DNA from 2 places in the Brevibacillus sp. FW301-21C12A genome. Region 1 is predicted to be linked to the other one. Evidence: predicted binding sites of a transcription regulator. Region 1 holds the regulator's gene; the other holds the start of a gene.
What was found. Region 1 encodes CtsR, which represses protease genes until heat stress. Its sites were predicted from a motif close to ATGGTCAATAAAGGTCAAACA; they were not measured.

Region 1 (9,828 bases):
CCCAGCGCATCGCAGAATTTATTTTGGATGATATGAGTATGCTGCAAGCAACCACTAACGAAAGTTCGTAGAACGGGCTAACAGGAGGAAGCGCATGAGTATGCCGTTTGCCATTTTCTTTGATATGGATGGCACATTGCTGCAGACGGAGAAGTTGTCGACGCCCGCTTTTTTGCGGACATTTGAGCGATTGAGAGAAAAAGGCTTGTGGGCAGGCGAGACGCCAAGCGAGGAAGAGTTGGTCAACGTGCTCGGACTGACTGTCGAGCAGGTCTGGAAAAAGCTTTTGCCAGGCGCAAATGAAGAAGCTGTCCGCGCGGCGGATGCTTTTTTGCTGGAAAACGAAATTGCTTTGCTCAAAGAAAAAGTGACCGATTTGTACCCTGGCGTGAGGGAGACGTTGGAACAGCTCCACGCCAAGGGGATTCCGCTGTTTGTCGCGAGCAACGGACAGAAGGAGTACATTGAAGCCATCTGCCAGGAGTATGCACTCAATCCGTTGCTGACGGATTTGTACTCGGCGGGACGGTTCCGCACGCGCTCCAAAGTGGATCTGGTAGCCAAGCTCATCGCCGACTACCAGGTAGAACAGGCGGTCATGGTAGGCGACCGCCATTCCGATGTAGAGGCAGGAGTAAAAAACGGCCTGTTTACCATCGGATGTGACTTCGGCTTCGCCAAGCCAGGAGAACTGGACGGGGCAAATGTCGTCATTACGCAGTTTCCGCAATTACTGGATCATTTGCCGGCAATCGACACCAAATCGCAAAGACTGACATAAACCATTCCTTTAGAGGAGTGGTTTTTTCTGTATAAAACATAAAACGCTTCGACAATTCATGAGCCGAGACGTGCCGCTTGCCGTCGACAAAACGGTCGTGCCGTTACTGTTTTGGATGGTTTCAAGCGCCCGCCTTTTGCCCACACTAGAAAGTGTATCGATCACTTGCAAGCGCGTCGCAAACCCATTATAATTAAAGTCAAAGATAGTCAAAGTCAGTAGCAAGCACATACACATATGGAATAGGAGGCGATGACTTGCGTAACATCTCGGACATCATTGAACAACACTTAAAAGGCATTTTGACACAAAGTCCCAATGGCTCGATCGAGATCCAGCGTAGTGAGCTTGCCGACTTATTTCAATGTGTGCCGTCTCAAATCAACTACGTCATCAATACGCGATTTACGGTACAAAAAGGGTACATTGTAGAGAGCAAGCGTGGGGGCGGCGGCTATATCCGCATTCGCAAGGTGCAGATTGTGAGCAAGGCGCGATTGCAGGAATTGCTGACCGAAGAGCTGATTGGCGAAAGCATCTCGCAGAGTGTAGGGAACGCGATTGTAGAGAGGCTGCAGGAAGAAGGTTTGGTCAACGCCAAAGAAGCAGCCTTGATGAAAATCGCCACCTCCCGAAATGTTTTGACTCTGGAGTCTGAATTACGGGATCGTTTGCGGGCAAATATATTAAAGCAGATGATTGCGGCTATCTTGTTGAAGTAAATGAAGCATGTGTTAGGGGGTAGGATGTAATGAACTGTGAGGAATGCGGAAAACGACCGGCGACACTGCATTTGACGAAAATCGTCAATGGTGAAAAAACCGAATACCATATTTGTGAGCATTGCGCTTCCGAAAAAGGGGACGTCTTTACCGGATTTCACAACTTCAGCATCAACAATCTCCTGTCAGGACTGTTAAAATTTGATCCCATGCAAAAAAACGGACGCGAGCCTGCGCCCAGCAAGCCGCTCCGCTGCGAAACATGCGGACTCACGTATGCCCAGTTCAGCAAAAGCGGCCGATTTGGCTGCAGCGATTGCTACACCTTCCTGGGTGACCGGCTCGATCCGTTGTTCCGCCGCATTCACGGCAATACGCAGCATAGCGGCAAGGTTCCGGAACGCACAGGCGGGCAGTTGAAAATCCGCAAAGAGCTGGAGCAGCTAAAACGTGCGCTGCAAAACCACGTCGCCAGCGAAGAGTTTGAAAAAGCGGCTGAAATGCGCGACCGAATCCGTGCGCTGGAACAAAAAATCGCTCAATCGTAACAAGGGGAGGTAAGCTGGTCATGTCACAAAAGCAGTTTATGCAAAACCCGTGGAGCAATTGGATGAAAGGAGAAGGTCCTGATTCCGATATCGTCATCAGCACACGGCTGCGCATCGCCCGAAACCTGCGCCAGCACCCTTTTCCGTTATTGGCAACCGACTCGCAAGGCGAGGAAGTCGTCAGAAAGGTAACGGAAGTGAGCGAATCGGAGGCCATGCGCAAGCGCCAGCCGCTGCAGGTTCTCCATATGGACCAGATCAATCCGCTGGAAAAACGGGTGCTGGTGGAAAAGCATCTCATCAGTCCGCACTTGGCGGAGGAATCGAGAAAAGGCGCTGTGCTCCTGAGTCCTGACGAGTCTGTCAGCATTATGGTGAACGAAGAGGACCACATTCGGATTCAGGTGCTGTTGCCAGGGTTTCGTTTGAATGAAGCATGGGAAATAGGAACCAAAATAGATGATATTTTCGAGAAGCATCTGAACTTCGCGTTCGATGAGACGAGAGGCTACCTCACGAGCTGTCCGACCAACGTCGGTACGGGGATTCGCGCCTCTGTCATGCTGCATTTGCCTGCATTGGTGATGACGCAGCAGATCAGCAGAATTTTGCAGGCGATTAATCAAGTTGGTCTGGTCGTTAGAGGAATTTACGGGGAAGGCAGCGAAGCTCTAGGAAACCTGTTCCAGTTGTCTAACCAGGTCACGCTCGGAATGTCGGAAACCGATATTCTCTCCAACCTCTACGGCGTTGCCAGACAGATTATTGAGCAGGAACGCGTAGCACGTACTTATTTGCTGGAGCATACGCGCATATCTTTGGAAGACCGCATTTTCCGTTCTTACGGGATTTTGCTGTATGCGCGCACTGTGGAGTCCAAGGAAGCAGCCCAACGCCTCTCTGACGTCCGCCTCGGCATTGACCTTGGCATCATCCCGGGGGTATCGCCTCTGGTGATGAACGAGCTGCTGGTGACGACTCAGCCGGGCTTCCTGCAGCAGCATGCAGGACAAAAGCTGACGCCAGACCAGCGCGACGAGCGAAGGGCACGGTTGATTCGGGAGAGGCTCAGTGCGACAGGACCAGCATGATTGGCAAAACATAAGGCATCAACAGAAGTGAACCTATAGAGAAAAACACGGTTATACGGAGGTGTACGATATGATGTTTGGACGTTTTACAGAACGAGCACAAAAAGTACTGGCGCTTGCCCTGGAAGAGGCAGTGCGTCTCGGTCACAAAGATATCGGGACGGAGCATGTACTGCTGGGACTGATTCGAGAAGGCGAAGGGATTGCTGCCAAGGCTTTGCAATCGCTCGGACTTGGACTCGATAAAATCCAGAGCGAAGTGGAGTCGTTGATCGGACGCGGAACAGAGCAGTCCGGTAGTAATTACACACCAAACTATACACCTCGCGCCAAAAAAGTAATTGAACTGTCCATGGACGAAGCGCGCAAACTGGGTCATACCTATGTGGGCACAGAGCACATCCTGCTCGGGCTGATCCGCGAAGGCGAAGGCATCGCCGCAAGAATCATGAACAACCTCGGCGTCAGCTTGAACAAGGCGCGTCAGCAAGTGCTGCAGCTTTTGGGCAGCTCGGAAATGATGGCGTCGCATCAGCCTTCCGGCGGCAATCCTGCGGCGAATACGCCTACGCTGGACGGATTGGCTCGCGACCTGACGGCAATCGCACGCGATGGCGGACTGGACCCTGTGATCGGCCGTCAAAAAGAAATCGAGCGTGTAATTCAAGTATTGAGCCGGCGCACCAAAAACAACCCGGTACTGATCGGGGAGCCTGGTGTGGGGAAAACGGCCATCGCAGAAGGTCTCGCGCAAAAAATCGTCAACAACGAAATTCCGGAGACGCTGCGTGACAAGCGCGTCATGACGCTCGACATGGGAACCGTTGTGGCGGGCACCAAATATCGCGGAGAATTCGAAGACCGCCTGAAAAAAATTATGGATGAAATCCGCCAGGCAGGAAACATCATCCTGTTCATTGACGAGCTGCATACACTCATCGGCGCAGGCGGTGCGGAAGGCGCGATTGACGCCTCCAACATCCTCAAGCCGGCTCTCGCTCGCGGCGAGCTGCAATGCGTCGGGGCAACCACGCTCGATGAATACCGCAAATACATCGAAAAAGACGCTGCGCTGGAGCGCCGTTTCCAACCGATTCAGGTGGATGAGCCGACGGCAGAGGACGCGATTCGCATCCTGCATGGCTTGCGTGACCGTTACGAAGCCCACCACCGTGTAAAAATTACCGATGAAGCCATCGAGCAGGCAGTGAAGCTGTCTGACCGTTACATTACCGACCGTTTCCTCCCGGACAAGGCGATTGACCTCGTCGACGAGGCAGCGTCCAAGGTGCGCCTGCAATCGTTCACGGTTCCGCCAAACCTCAAAGAGCTGGAAGGCCGTTTGGAAGAGGTGCGCAAGGAAAAAGACGCGGCTGTGCAATCGCAGGAGTTTGAAGAGGCGGCGGCCCTGCGCGATCAGGAACAGAAGCTTCGCGAAGAGCTGGACAAAACGAAAAAAGACTGGAAAGAACGCCAAGGCCAGTTGAACATGGAAGTGACACCAGAGGATATCGCGACTGTCGTCGCTAGCTGGACGGGAATCCCTGTTCTGAAGCTGAAGGAAGAGGAAACAGAGCGCCTCCTGAAAATGGAAGAGATTTTGCACGATCGTGTCATCGGTCAGGACGAAGCGGTCAAATCCATCTCCCGCGCGATTCGCCGTGCCCGTGCCGGTCTGAAAGACCCGAAACGCCCAATCGGCTCGTTTATTTTCCTCGGCCCGACAGGCGTGGGGAAAACCGAACTGGCCCGTGCCGTGGCAGAGACGCTGTTTGGAGACGAGGACGCCATGATCCGCGTCGACATGTCCGAGTACATGGAGAAACACTCCACTGCCCGTCTGGTAGGGGCTCCTCCAGGCTATGTCGGCTTTGACGAAGGCGGCCAGTTGACGGAAAAAGTGCGCCGCAAGCCGTACTCCGTCATCCTGCTGGATGAGATCGAGAAGGCGCATCCGGATGTTTTCAACATTTTGCTCCAGGTGCTCGATGACGGCCGATTGACGGACTCCAAGGGCCGTACCGTAGATTTCCGCAACACCGTCGTCATCATGACCTCCAACGTCGGAGCCAGCATGATTAAGAAAAACACGACACTCGGTTTCACCACCAACGATACCGAGAAAAAATATCAGGATATGAAGGACAAAGTCATGGATGAGCTGAAAAAGAGCTTCCGTCCGGAGTTCCTGAACCGCATCGACGAAGTCATCGTGTTCCACTCCTTGGAGCAGGAGCATATCGAGCAAATCGTATCGCTGATGACCGACGAGCTGCGCAAGCGTTTGAAAGAACAAAGCATTGATTTCCAATTGACGGAAGATGCCAAAAAGCTGCTGGCAAAAGAAGGCTTCGATCCAGCGTACGGGGCGCGCCCGCTGCGTCGTGCCATTCAGCGCCATATCGAAGACAAATTGTCGGAAGAACTGCTCAAGGGCAACATCAGCAAGGGCGACACAGTCAACATCGAGGCCGAAGAAGGCAAACTGGTCGTCAAACGACTGGAAAAAACAAAATCGTAAGCTGGGCGAAAAGCATCATGAAGAATGCCTCCTGTTTTGGGAGGTATTCTTTTTTTGGCTGCACAACTATGATAAAAGTAGAGAAGAAAATCCAAGTGAGGGTAGCGATTATGGCAAAGTATAAAACGAAATACGCGTGTCAAGAATGTGGCTATGAATCGCCAAAATGGATGGGAAAATGCCCGGGCTGCAATAGCTGGAATACATTGGTGGAAGAAGTGACAGTCAAGGCGGCGCACCGCCACGAAGGGCTGAGCGGCGGCACGCGCCAGTCGGCTATCCCTTTGACGCAGGTAGCCAGCGAAGAAGAGCCGCGCATGGATACGACCATTGGCGAGTTGAACCGCGTGCTCGGGGGAGGGCTCGTCCCAGGCTCGCTCATCCTGGTCGGCGGCGATCCGGGTATCGGCAAGTCCACACTGCTGTTGCAGACCTCTTTTGCTCTGGCTCATCAGGGGGCCAAAGTGCTGTACGTATCCGGGGAGGAGTCCGCGAAGCAGATCAAGCTGCGCGCAGACCGGCTGCATATGCAGACGCCCCCGATGTTTGTATTGGCAGAAAATGATTTGGATTTGATCGAACAGCATATTAATCAAGTAGACCCTCATGTGTTGATTATCGACTCGATCCAGACCGTGTTCCATCCCGCTGTGCAGTCTGCGGCCGGAAGCGTCGCGCAGGTACGCGAGGCGACGGCCCAGTTGATGCGGATTGCCAAGGGCAAAGGAATCGGTACTTTTATTGTCGGCCACGTGACCAAAGAAGGCTCGATCGCAGGTCCCCGTATGCTTGAACATATGGTGGACGCAGTTCTCTATTTTGAAGGCGAGCGCCACAATACGTTCCGGATTTTGCGCGCTGTCAAAAACCGTTTTGGTTCGACAAACGAGATCGGTATTTTCGAGATGAAGGATCGCGGTCTGGAAGAGGTCGCAAACCCTTCCGAGATTTTTCTGGCTGAGCGTCCCTTCGGCGTGGCTGGCTCCACCGTCGTAGCCAGCATGGAAGGCACCCGTCCAGTCCTGGTGGAGCTTCAGGCACTCGTGGCACCGACCAGCTTCGTTACGCCCCGGAGAATGGCTACAGGCGTCGATCACCAGCGTGTGGCGATGATTATGGCTGTTTTGGAAAAGCGCATGGGCATGATGCTGCAAAATCAGGACGCGTATGTCAACGTGGCCGGGGGCGTCCGCCTGGATGAGCCTGCTGTCGATTTGGCGATCGCCGTCAGCATCGCCAGCAGCTTTCGCGACCATGCCACCAATCCGCACGACGTCGTGATCGGGGAGATTGGCCTGACAGGAGAGGTGCGGGGCGTATCGCGCATTGAACAGCGCGTGCGGGAAGCGCACAAGCTCGGCTTCAAACGCGTGATTATACCGGAGAAAAACATTCGCGGCCTGGATGCGCCAGACGACATTCAGGTGATCGGCGTCAGCAATATTGCAGATGCTTTGAACGAGGTGATAAGGAGGTAAGGGCGGAATATGCAGGAGAACACGAAAAGAACTCCGCAGTTCGGCGATGTGCTTCGTTTGGTCGCACCAGGGACGCAGCTTCGCGAAGGGCTTGAAAATGTTTTGCGCGCCAAAACCGGCAGCCTGATCGTCGACGGCGGTTTTTCCATCAATTGCGACTTTTCTCCTGCCCATTTGTATGAATTGGCGAAGATGGATGGGGCGATTATAGTAAGTGAAGATGCCAAACGAATCTTGTACGCCAATACCCAACTGTTTCCGCCTGCTTCCATCCACACCAGCGAGACAGGTACTCGGCACCGGACTGCGCAACGGACAGCGATCCACACGAGCTACCTGGTCATCGCCATATCCCGGCGGGGTAATGTCATCACCTTGTACCAAGGAAATTTCCGCTATGTGCTCAATGAGATCAGCGTTATTCTCGCCAAGGCTAACCAGGCAGTATCCACCCTGGAAAAATACAAGGCGGTGCTCGATCAGGCATGACCAATCTCGGCGCACTGGAATTTGAAGAGCTGGTCACCTTGCACGAAGTCGCCTCTGTCTTGCAGCGAATCGAGATGGTGCTGCGGATCAAAACGGAGATTTCCAAGTACATATGCGAGCTGGGAGCAGAAGGCAGGCTCGTCAGCATGCAACTGGAGGAGCTTGTGTCGAATATTGAGGAAGAAGCGCAAATGCTCATTCGCGACTACGCCAAGGACGTGGCGCATGCTCCAGACGCAGTGCTGCGCGAGATGAAAAAGCTAAGCTCCGAGGAAGTGCTGGAGCTCGGGTCTTTCCTGCGTGTTCTCGGGTTTTCCGCGAGTGCCAGCATGCTGGAAGAATCGGTGTCGCCAAGGGGATACCGGATTTTGTACAAAATTCCCCGACTGCCACTTTCCATCATCGCCAATTTGGTCGAGCATTTTCATTATTTGCCGAGAATTATGATGGCGACGATTCAGGAATTAGACGAGGTGGAAGGAATTGGCGAAGTGCGCGCCCGGGCTATCAAGGAGGGCCTGAAACGGATTCAGGAGCAAGTGTTCATTGACAGGCACATTTAAAGTAGAATAGGATAAAGGCATTATTTGTTATTCAACATTTGCCCAGGGGACTTGAAAGCAACAGCAAGTTTGACAGGATACACTGTCTCCTCTGCAAAAGAAATCAGGAGGTAGTCTATGTTCGTGAAATCGTTGCCGAACATGCTAACCGTAAGCAACTTGTTTCTGGGAGTCTTGGCAATCATACTTGCGTTTCGAGGCGATCATTACGTCGATTACGCGGCGATTACGGTCATCATCGGTATGCTGGCGGACGGACTGGATGGACGCGTCGCTCGCATGCTGAATGCGCAAAGTGAATTCGGAAAGGAACTCGACTCGCTTTCTGACGTCATTACGTTTGGGATAGCTCCGGCTTTCATCATGTATGTTGTTGTCCTGCAGCACTTCGATTGGCTTGGGATTCTCGTTACCGCCATCTTCCCGATCTGTGGTGCGCTCCGTCTGGCCAGATTCAACGTCCAGGCCGGAGTTCCGGGATATTTCATCGGGCTGCCGATCACGGCTGCCGGTGGCGTGCTGGCCACGCTGGCCCTGTATCATCAAGTTTTCAATCCGGTACTGCTTGCGGTGAGCATGCTGCTTCTGGCTTTCCTCATGGTATCGAAGGTCAAGTATCCGAACTTCAAGAAGGTCGGGATTCCAAAATCGGCCTACTGGATTACGCCGATCATCATCGCCATCGTCGTTGTGGTTGCGATCAAGTATCCGCAGCAGTTTCCCAAAATCGTCTTCCTGCCGCTTGCTTTCTATGCCCTGTATGGAATAAAAAAAAACGTTGACTTTCTCGTCAAAAAATTACGCAAGCGCAAGAACAAGGAAGAAGAATCTGTGCCATTTGAATAAGCCAGGCAATGAAAAAACCCGCGCTGCGATGTGCGGGTTTTTCGCTTTTGGATGCAACTTTTTGTAGGGTTCATTCGTAATACGAGTGTGGGGTTAAGAAAGATTGAACACACCCAGCGTATTCAGCCGGTTCGATTCTTTTTGCAAGACGTCCTCCAGCTTGATGTCTGTAATGTTGCACAAGGCGGTCAGGTAAAAAAGATTTTTGCCAAGCTCTGCTGTGACTACGTCGCGACAATGCTCGCATAGTGGGCCGTTAAAGTGAGTGTCCAGATGGGACTTGTTCTCCTCCAGGTTTTTGCTTGCGTCGTAGGTTTGCTTTTTGGCTACCACTTCAACACAGCCGCATTCGGTGATGGCTTTCGTCAGGGAGCGGTTGATGCGAGACGCTGTTTCCTGAACTTTGGACATGACGTCCAGTACGCTTCGATGTCGGATCAAAAGCTCGGATACTTGTGCTTGAAAGTCGTCTACATCTCGTTTGTCCATATCGATTCACCTCTGCTTTAAGCTGTTCGTATCGTCACAATTTTCGCTCATTGTGTTACTGCCATTATAAGAAGGGAGTCTGGCCGCTGTCAATTTGCCTGGGAAGGAAACAGGTGTTTGAGGTTGACGAGAAAATGGCAACTATGTTAAAATTTTTGGCTATTTGACATGGTAAAATCATTTTTGCTATAGTGAGGGAAAGCGATAATGAAGCAATTTCGCTATTTGGAAAGAAACAGGGTTTTACTCATAGGCTTCTGTCTATAATTAATAAAAGGAGGTGAAGGCATGGTACGCCGC
Region 2 (9,828 bases), on a different contig from region 1:
AGCATCCTGCCGAAATACCACTGGCTGGCGCGGCGCTGGGTGGCGAAGCTCGCCGAAGCGGGCATGCTGACCGAGCAGGCGAAAGGGCAGTACCGCAGCGAGCTTGCCGTAGATGACGAGCTTGTCCGCGAGAACTGGACAGAGGCAGAGGCGATCTGGACGAACATGCTGGGGACGGCAGGATTTACCGCCTACGTCCGCAAAAACGCCGAGAAGCTGCCGGAGCTGCTCGGCGGCCAGGAGGACCCGGTAGCGCTCCTGTTCCCGGAGGGCAAATTCGACCACGTCCATACGCTGTATATCGAGCACATCATGGCGAACTACCTGAACAAATGCATGTGCCTGCTTTTACAGCGCATCGCCGAAAAGCAAGGGAGCAAGCCGCTGCGGATTTTGGAGGTCGGAGCCGGAACCGGAGCGACGACAGGACATGTCCTCAAGGCGCTCGAAGGCTACCCGATCGAATACGTCTTTACCGATGTGGCCCCGTTTTTCATTCCGGGCGCCAAACAGCGCTTTGCCCAGTATCCGCACGTAAGCTTCGGAGTCTTTGACGTCGACCAGGACTACCGCGCCCAAGGCTTTGCGCCGAACAGCTTCGACGTCGTGCTGGCAGCCGGGGTACTGGAAAATGCCCGCGACATCCCGGCGAGCATGCGCAGGCTGCGGGAGCTGATTCGCCCGGGCGGCTGGTTCGTCTTCACCGAGCCGACTATCGAGCATTTGTGGATTTTGGCCTCGCAGGCGTTCATGATGATGGAGCCGGGAGACGAGCTGCGCCTGGAGACGTCCTACCTCGATCGCCACGACTGGCTGCGCCAGCTTCAGGAAGAGGAAAACGAGCCGCTGCTGCTGCTGCCGCAAGAGGACGACAAGCTGACCGCGCTCGGGTTCCACCTGTTTGCCAAACGGATGAAGCAGGAGCGCCTGGCAGTGGAGGCGACGGAGCTGGAAGCGTTTTTGGCCGGACAGGTGCCTGCCTACATGCTGCCTCAGCACTTGCAAGTAGTCGATGCGCTGCCGTTGACCGGAAACGGCAAGGTAGACCGGCGCACCTTGGCAAAATGGCGTCCTGCTGCCAACGGGACACAGGTGGCGGCGGCTTTCGTCGAGGAAGGACTGGACGCGCTGGAAACAGAGCTTGCCCGGCTGTGGGCGGAAGCGCTCGGCCTGGCTGGCATCGGCAAGTCGCAAAGCTTTTACGAACATGGCGCCGACTCGCTCATCATGGCGCAGGTGGCAGGAAAGCTGCGCGACAAGCTGGCGGAGGACCCGGAGCACGAAGCGATTCCGTTCGACGCCCTGCTGCGGCAAATGCTGAACTACCCGACAGTCGCCGATCTGGCCGAGTTCATCCGCTCGCGCAGACAAGTTACGGAGCGCGAGAGCGTAGCTGTGTGGCCCGGCAAGCAGGACGGCTCCAGCAATGCCGTGCTGATTCCGTACGGCAGCGCGCAGGAAGGGCCGCTCCGCGTCGTGTTCCACGCCGTTTTGGGCACGATGGACATTTTCCGGCCTCTGCTTTTGCACCTCCAAGCGCAAAAAACGGGCAGCATCGTAGGGGTGGCAATTGCCGATATGGAAAAATACTGCTCACTGGAGCCGTCCGAGCTGATCGAGACTGTGGCTGACGACTACGCCGAATGCCTGCTGGCAGGCGGCCACAGCGAAATGCAGTTGATCGGCTACTCCCTCGGCGGCCTGATTGCCGTCGAGGTCGCCAGACGACTGATGGAGCGAGGGATTCAGGTCGTCGATCTCGTGCTGATCGACATTCCGCCGATCTTCACCGAAGTGGATGACGATCTGCTCGTCGAAACGCTGTTTGTGCCCAACCTGAACATCACGCTGGCGCAGGCAGGCTTTGGGCAGGTCGATGAAAATGACCTGGCGCGCGGCGTCATGAAGCTGGTTGAACAGCATGGGGACTGCATCCCGCAAGGCGCCGCCGTGACCATCGGCGGAGACGCGGGGCTGGATCGGGTCGGAGAGCTGTTCCGCAACATGGCGGCTGTCAGCAAACGGGAGCGCTTCGCGGCTTACGTCTGCGCGAAAGCCAAGGCAACCGGGGAAGAGATGCCGATCGAGATGGCGGAAGGCTTGTGCCAGGTGTTCCGCCAAAGCTTCAAGGCCGCCCGTTATACGCCGCTGCCGTACATGGGCGACATCCGCTTCCTGTTGGCGAGCGAGCCGTTCTTGTTCCTGCCGCGCACGGATGATACGACTCTTGCGTTCTGGCAAGATGTGTGCCTGGGCGAGCTGGAAGTGACGACGATCGCAGGAAACCACTTCAGTTGCATGGTCGAGCCGAATGCAAGCAAGCTGGCGCAACTGCTGGCAGCGCCGTTCACGCAAAAATAAACGCCCGCAACCTCGGGAAATGAAGAGCGACAATGCGTCTTGAGAGGGATGGCTCCGCTGTGCGTGCTAAAAAAAGCAGGACAGCAGGGAGCATCCCTCTTCTTTTTTTCGGAAGGCAGACGCTACCGGGCAGCTTTTTTCCTGCTTTGGTCCCAGGGGGAAAAGGCTGCGCTGCCTGGGCATTCGTGGTACCCTATTGCCAACGAGTCAACCAATTCCGCTCCAGCAACGATTTTGTCGGCCCAAGCGGGCGAATGAGAAAGGATGGTACCGATGAGCCATAGCGACTCCCCGATCAAAGAGCAGTCGCCCCTCTGTCAACGCACCAAACAGATCGGCAACAGAACCTTCGTCGTGACCTGCCGGGAGTTTCTGGAAAAGCAGGCCGATTTTTTGCTCGATCTGTTTGCGGATGTGGAAAACGAGAGCGGGCCGCTGCGAAACGGCGCGAAAATTCAAGTAGGCTGGACAATTTTAATTGTCAATGAACGAGAGGGACACGAAGGACAAATGGAAATTGTCGCACCGGACTACGACACGAATCCGTTTACAGAAACAAACCGCGACTTGTCCGTGTCCCTCTACGTCCAGATGGCGCAAAACCACTGTCTGCAAACGTTGCAGCTCGCAGGAGAAACCGCGCTGTTCCAGGACAAGATCGTAGTGGCAAAAGGGGCGCTAGAAGAGGAGCACGTCTATTTGCAGCGCGCCGAACAAGCAGAAGCAGGCGACTCCGGCTGGTATCTCGGGCCTGTACAGGGCGAGGTGGACAGCGACGGGCTGGAATCGTACTACATTTTCCAACTGCTAAAACGCCGTCCGTCTCTTTTGCAGGCGTTGGCGCTGCCGCGCGGCTACATCGCCGTGCTCAAGGGTGACCAGATTGAGGCGGTGCTGGACGAACATGACGAAAACGTGTGGCCGACGCTGCACTAGAAGCGGCCAGGATACCGACAACGTTTGCAACGACGCACCAGCGCGTAAATGGGCTACTGGCAGTCTTTATTGAAGCCAGCAAATGGTGATGTTATCATGGGTGGGGAAAAAGCGAGCACGAAGAGACAGGGGAGGTAGCACGTTGTGAAAATCGCAGTAGTAGGAAGCATCAATATGGATCTCGTCTCCCACGTCCACCATCTGCCCAAGGCAGGAGAAACGATTTCCAGTCATGACTTCCGGCTGATTCCAGGCGGCAAAGGGGCCAATCAGGCAGTGGCCGCCGCGCGTCTCGGCGCACACGTTTCCATGATCGGGATGGTGGGCGAAGACGAGAACGGGAGCAAGATGCTGAACAGCTTGACAGAGGCGCGCGTTCACGTGGAAGGAATCAAACGCTCGGGGACGACGGGCATGGCTTTTATCAATGTGAGCGATGACGGGGAAAACAACATTGTGCTCGTCCCGGGAGCCAATGCGCAAATGAGCGTGGAGCACATCGAGCAGAACCTGTCCATTCTTGTGGAGAGCGACGTCGTGCTGCTGCAACTGGAAATTCCGCTTCCCGTAGTGGAGTACGTCGTGAAAAAGGCGTCCGGACTCGGCAAGCTGGTTATTTTGAATCCGGCTCCGGCGCAGGCGCTGTCACCTGAGCTGCTGCAGTACGTCCACACGTTGACGCCAAACGAGACAGAGCTTGCGAGCTTGAGCGGCATGCCGACTGCTACGCTTTCAGAAGTCGAGGCGGCGGCGAAAAAGCTCTTGGCAAGCGGGCCCAAGCGGGTTATCGTGACGCTGGGCGAAAAAGGCGCTCTGCTGGTGACCCCAGACGGGGCGACGCACGTCCCTGCTTGCCGGGTAGAGCCTGTGGACACGACGGCGGCTGGCGATTCGTTTACCGCGGCTTTTGCCGTCGGGATCGCCAAAGGGATGCCGGAAGCAGAAGCGGCGGCATTCGCCAGCAGAGTGGCGGCGATCGTCGTGACCAGACGCGGGGCGCAGCCGTCCCTCCCGACGCTTGCGGAAGTAGAGGCGCACGCGTTTTAAGGAAACCACAATTCATGCAGACCAAACGAAAAAGCAAACGGTTTTTGGAGCGAACAGTTCCAAAGGCTCGTTTGCTTTTTGCTTTTCCTTGTTCGTTATCCGCGCTTTTGCAACAGCTCCAGAACCCATTCGCACCAGGCGATGTCTTCTTTCATCCGCCGCGCTCCCCACGAGAGCAAAATGTACTCGCCAAACGCCGGATGGTCCGGGTGGTCGGGCGGGTGGGGATGGTCGACAGCATCAGCCTGGTACTCCTGAATGTAGTGCTCGTACATGTCCAGATGCTCGCGGCATTGCTGGATGCGCTCGACAAACATCGTCGCAGCGGCATTTTCATCAGCGAGCCCGAGGCAGTACGTTTTCAGGACCAGCTCGTCCCGGACGACAGGCTCTGCTGCCGGCTCACTGAGCCAGACTTGCAGCGCGATCTGCCCTTTTTCTGTAATCGAATACACTTTTTTATCAGGACGATCCGTCTGGTGGATGCGAGTGAACTCCAGGTAGCCCTCCTGTTCCAGCTTGGCCAGCAGCGGGTAAATCTGGCTGTGCTTGGCCTGCCAAAATGGTTGAAGCTGGAGCATCAAATCGTAGCCAGAACTGGGCGTGCGGGCGACCAGCCCCAGGAGTCCATACGCGAGTGTGTTCAAGTGAAAGCCCCCTGACTTTTACGAATCTCAAGATCATTATAGGAAGGGTTTTTCGGCGAGGCAATAGCGAACCTGCGTCCTGCTTAGCTTTTCCCAAGCTTATGTGCAAAATCCAAAGAAACCCTCTTGAAAGTCAAAGAAGGTCAAACTATAATAAAGTCATCGAAGGTCAGAGAAGGTCAAACGACACTGAACCTTCCGGGAATCAAAACGTGCACGTCAACATTCCAAAATAAACATTTTGGGGGTATGAAAACATGCAATGCGAAATCTGCAAACAACGACAAGCAACTGTTTCCGTTCATATACAAGTGCAAAACAACCGGCAAGCCTACCAGCTTTGCAAGGAATGCCACGCCAAGCTGGGCAGCAAAATGGGAATCGGCATGGGCATGGGCTTCACTCCGTTTTCCTCCTTCTCCGGTCTGGACGAGTTCCTGCAAGGCTTCGCCCAGGCGCAAGCGAAGGGCGGCAAGCCTAAAGCGCAAGAGCCGCAAGCACCGGACCGCGGCGGCATTCTCGACGAGCTGGGCCGCAATTTGAACGATGCGGCGCGCGCCGGGCTGATCGATCCGGTGATCGGACGCGACCAGGAAATCGAGCGCGTCATCGAGATTTTGAACCGCCGCAACAAAAACAACCCGGTTCTGATCGGGGAGCCAGGGGTAGGGAAGACGGCGATTGCGGAAGGACTGGCGCTGCGCATTACCGAAGGGCAAGTGCCTGCCAAGCTGAAAAACAAGCAGGTGTACGTGCTGGACGTCGCTTCGCTGGTAGCGGGCACAGGGATTCGCGGGCAGTTCGAGGAAAAGATGAAGCAAGTCATCGCCGAGCTGCAAGCGCGTAAAAACGTCATTTTGTTCGTCGATGAAATTCACCTGCTGGTAGGCGCTGGCTCTGCGGAAGGCTCCATGGACGCAGGCAACATCCTCAAGCCTGCCCTGGCGCGCGGCGAGCTGCAGTTGATCGGGGCTACCACATTGAAAGAGTACCGCATCATCGAAAAAGACGCTGCGCTGGAGCGCCGCCTGCAGCCAGTGATGGTCAAAGAGCCAACAGTGGAAGCCGCCATCGAAATTTTGCAAGGGCTGCGTCCGAAGTACGAGGCGTTCCACCAAGTCTCCTACTCCGACGACGTGATCCGGGCTTGCGTGGAATACTCGCACCGCTACATTCAGGACCGTTTCCTGCCTGACAAGGCGATTGACCTGATGGATGAAGCGGGCTCGCGCCTGAACCTGCGTTCGTCCGGGGCAGACACCGCCCACCTGCATGAGCGGCTGGCGCAAATCAACCAGGAGAAAAAAGCCGCGACCGAGCAAGAAAACTACGAGCAAGCAGCCCGCCTGCGCGACGAGGAAGCAGAAATTCTCGCCAAGCTCGATCAACTGGATGGAGCGGCCAATCGCGTGCAGGTCGAAGTGGCAGACATTCAGGAGATGATCGAGCAAAAGACAGGCATTCCGGTCCGCAAGCTGCAAAGCGACGAGCAAGAGCGGATGAAAAATTTGGCGGCGCATCTCGAAGCCAAAGTGATCGGCCAGTCCGAAGCCGTCAAACAGGTCGCCAAGGCGATTCGCCGCAGCCGCGCCGGACTGAAGCCGAAAAACAGACCGATTGCCTCCTTCCTGTTCGTCGGGCCGACTGGCGTAGGGAAAACCGAGCTGTCCAAGGCGCTCGCCGAGGAGCTGTTCGGTACGCGCGATTCGATGATCCGTCTTGACATGAGCGAGTACATGGAGAAGCATTCCGTCTCCAAGCTGATCGGTTCGCCACCAGGGTATGTGGGCCACGAGGAAGCAGGGCAGTTGACCGAGCGCGTGCGCCGCAACCCGTACAGCATCATTTTGCTCGATGAGATTGAAAAGGCACACCCTGACGTCATGCACATGTTCCTGCAAATTTTGGAGGACGGCCGCTTGACAGACAGCCAGGGCCGCACCGTGAACTTCAAGGAAACCGTCATTATCGCGACGAGCAACGCGGGTGTGACCGAGCGCAAAATCTCCGTCGGCTTCGGAGCAGAGTCGCCTAAGCCTGGCACCGTGCTCGACTCGCTGGGCGCGTACTTCAAGCCGGAATTTTTGAACCGCTTCGACTCGATCATTTCTTTCGCTCATCTGGAAAAACACGATCTGGTCAAAATCGTCGAGCTGCTGCTGCAAGATGTCATGGCAAATCTGAAAGAGCAAGGCATGGAGCTTGCCGTTACAGACGCCGCCAAGGAAAAGCTGGCAGAGCTGGGCTACAACCCCGCATTCGGGGCGCGTCCGCTGCGCCGTGTCATTTCGCAGTACGTAGAGGACGGCATCGCCGACCTGGTGATGGAGGAAGCGGATGTGCGCTCGATCGTAGTCGATGTCGAGGAAGACCGCATTCGCGTGAAAAAAGCATAAAGACCCGCCAGACGGCAGGTCCCGAAACGAGAAGAACCCCTTTTGCCGAGGCCACTGAAGAACTTAGGTTTTGCCGGTGACTTGAGATTTTTGTAAAAAAATAAGCGACACCTGTTCCGTTTTTCCTGGCAGGTGTCGCTTTTTTGATACTGCATTTCCCTTTTATTCGTCATATATAAAGGAGAAATCCACAAGTTCATTGATTTGGCGCAACATGTTATCTTTAGGGACAACAAGGTCATAGAGTGCGGTGTAGGGACTAAACGCAAATGAGATCTGTGGCTGGAACATGGGGCTTCAACCCTTTCGCCGTGATGCTTTAAGTATACATAGAAAAAGGTACAGCCGCCTCAAAAATGAGGGGACTGTACCTTCTTTGTAAGTAAAGACTTTTTCAGTGGCCTCTTTTGCCGGGGGGTTCTTTTTTGCTTGCGGACGATTCAGTCATTTCCCGCTTGCTTGTTCACCGTATGCAGCAGTTGTCTTTTTGCCCGAATTTTTCGCACCAGGAGTCCTATCAACAAAATCGGGATCATCAGCAAAAACACGTACAAGGAGACATGACCGACCATGTTTTCCGCCATCCGCCCATAATAATAAAACAGGAAGCCGACGACGTAAAATTTGACAGCCCTTCCGATGGCCGCGTAGCCAATCAGCTTCCAGAGCGGGTAGTTCAGACAGCCGGACAAGATCGTAAACACTTTGAACGGGATCGGCGTAAACGAGCCGACAAAAATGGCGACTTCGCCCCGTTTTTGAAACATCTCCGTCGCCGAGTCAATCCATTCTTTTTTGAGCAGTTTGTACAGGACAGAGTGACCCAAGAGTTTGCCGAGATAGTAACCGACTGGTGTTCCAAGCAGACAGGCGATATATCCTGCCGTAGCAATCCATAAACCCGAGGATGGATCGATCAGGCTTAATGAAACCTGCAGAAAGAACACGGGAACGGGGAAGATGATGGCGTCTGCAAAAGAATGGATGACGACTCCCCAAATGCCGTATTCCATCAAAAAATCTAAAACGTTCTGAACCATTTCATTCTCCTTTGTCCATCTCTCAAAATCCGCCTGCTGCGGCGGAAAAAATGGGTAGAGTCATGTTGCGAACCGCCAATCAAGCTCGCGCCGGATTTTTACCTTTCTTCATTATAACCGCATCGCATGCAATACCGCCATCAACTGATTGATTCCTTTTTCAACCGCTTCTTCCTTGACGTTGGATACGTCTAGCTTCAATATATTTTCTCTGGGAATCTTGGAATAGCTTTTCAAATAAATCGTGCGGCCGAAGCGGTCGTAGGCGAACAGCGGGTCTGCCTTGCTGTCGTGCTCCAGATCCGCCATATGGTCGTCTTCCACGATGTAGACGTCGTATTGCTGCGCCAGCTCGGCAATCCGCTGTTTTTCTTTGCGGCTGTACGTCGTTCCGAGCGGGCTGTGGAAGCGCGGCATCGTGTAAAAAAATTTGATCTTTTCTGTACGAAACAGTCGTTCCAACTCGTCCAGATCAATCCCTTGCGCCGTTCGCCGGATGCCTTTTACCGGAAGCTTGTGTAACTGCACATATTCGATAAACAGGTGGTAGCTTGGCTGCTCGATCAGCACGGTTTCCCGGCCGTTCGGAAACGGGATCGTACACAAGATGGACAGCGCCTGCTGAACGCCTGCCGTGATGAACATGTTCGCAGGCTTGGCAAACACCTGATGGTTCGCGAGGTGCCTGGCGATCACGGGGATCAGCGTCGGCAAGCCTTTGGGAGTGCCGTACAGAAACAGATCGTTGCGGTACGTCTCAATCGCTTTATTGATACAGTGCTGGAAGTCGAGATAGGGAAACACGTCCGGATCAGGGGCAGAGGTGGCAAAGTCGATGATGTCTGTATCCTTTTGCTCGGCTTCCCGCTCTTATTTCACGACGTAAAAGCCGCTGCGGTCTACCGAGTAGATGAGGTGACGCTTTTCCAGTTCGTTCAAAGCCGAAATGACAGTGCTTTTGCTGCATTGATACCGGGCAGACAGCTCGCGGATGGAGGGCAGCTTGTCTCCGTCCTGGTAGGCGAGGCTTGCGAGATTGTGTATCGGTACAGATCGGCTTTTTTTGCATTGTAGCACGATTGGCGCCACATTACTATGAAAGCAAGAAGAACAGTTGCATATGCAACGATTGAGGAGAGATTTGTTTGAAAGATCAACCAAAAGCGATACTGGCTGCCCTGCTGAATGCCCTGATCGTCGGCCTGTCTTTTCTTTTCGTCAAAATGGCGCTCACGGCAGCAAGTCCGCTTGATACGATGGCGCACCGCTTTACGGTGGCGCTTGTCGCAGCTTCGATTCCGCTTGTGTGCGGCTGGATTCGGCTGTCGATCAAGCCGCGGGATATGTTGTCCATTCTGCCGCTTGCCTTGCTCTATCCGGCGCTCTTTTTCGGGCTGCAGA

Region 2: the regulator CtsR is predicted to act here: its motif matches at 5,157-5,177, upstream of AC3WQH_RS18560 (ATP-dependent Clp protease ATP-binding subunit).

Annotation. Positions count from the first base shown of each region.
Region 1 covers NZ_JBYTBG010000028.1:52,784-62,611, reverse strand. Annotated here, with positions in the region: gene AC3WQH_RS17105 (MGDG synthase family glycosyltransferase) at 1-71, shown strand, start outside; gene AC3WQH_RS17100 (HAD family hydrolase) at 95-781, shown strand; gene AC3WQH_RS17095 (CtsR family transcriptional regulator) at 1,039-1,503, shown strand; gene mcsA (protein-arginine kinase activator protein McsA) at 1,533-2,051, shown strand; gene mcsB (protein-arginine kinase McsB) at 2,072-3,142, shown strand; gene AC3WQH_RS17080 (ATP-dependent Clp protease ATP-binding subunit) at 3,213-5,663, shown strand; gene radA (DNA repair protein RadA) at 5,774-7,141, shown strand; partial or broken gene disA (DNA integrity scanning diadenylate cyclase DisA) at 7,151-8,193, shown strand; gene pssA (CDP-diacylglycerol--serine O-phosphatidyltransferase) at 8,311-9,039, shown strand; gene AC3WQH_RS17060 (nucleoside triphosphate pyrophosphohydrolase family protein) at 9,133-9,528, opposite strand; gene AC3WQH_RS17055 (PIN/TRAM domain-containing protein) at 9,817-9,828, shown strand, end outside.
Region 2 covers NZ_JBYTBG010000033.1:32,635-42,462, forward strand. Annotated here, with positions in the region: gene AC3WQH_RS18540 (non-ribosomal peptide synthetase) at 1-2,361, shown strand, start outside; gene AC3WQH_RS18545 (immunity protein Imm33 domain-containing protein) at 2,635-3,297, shown strand; gene rbsK (ribokinase) at 3,442-4,344, shown strand; gene AC3WQH_RS18555 (PadR family transcriptional regulator) at 4,440-4,991, opposite strand; gene AC3WQH_RS18560 (ATP-dependent Clp protease ATP-binding subunit) at 5,249-7,387, shown strand; gene AC3WQH_RS18565 (YqaA family protein) at 7,828-8,427, opposite strand; partial or broken gene AC3WQH_RS18570 (aminotransferase-like domain-containing protein) at 8,644-9,504, opposite strand; gene AC3WQH_RS18575 (DMT family transporter) at 9,573-9,828, shown strand, end outside.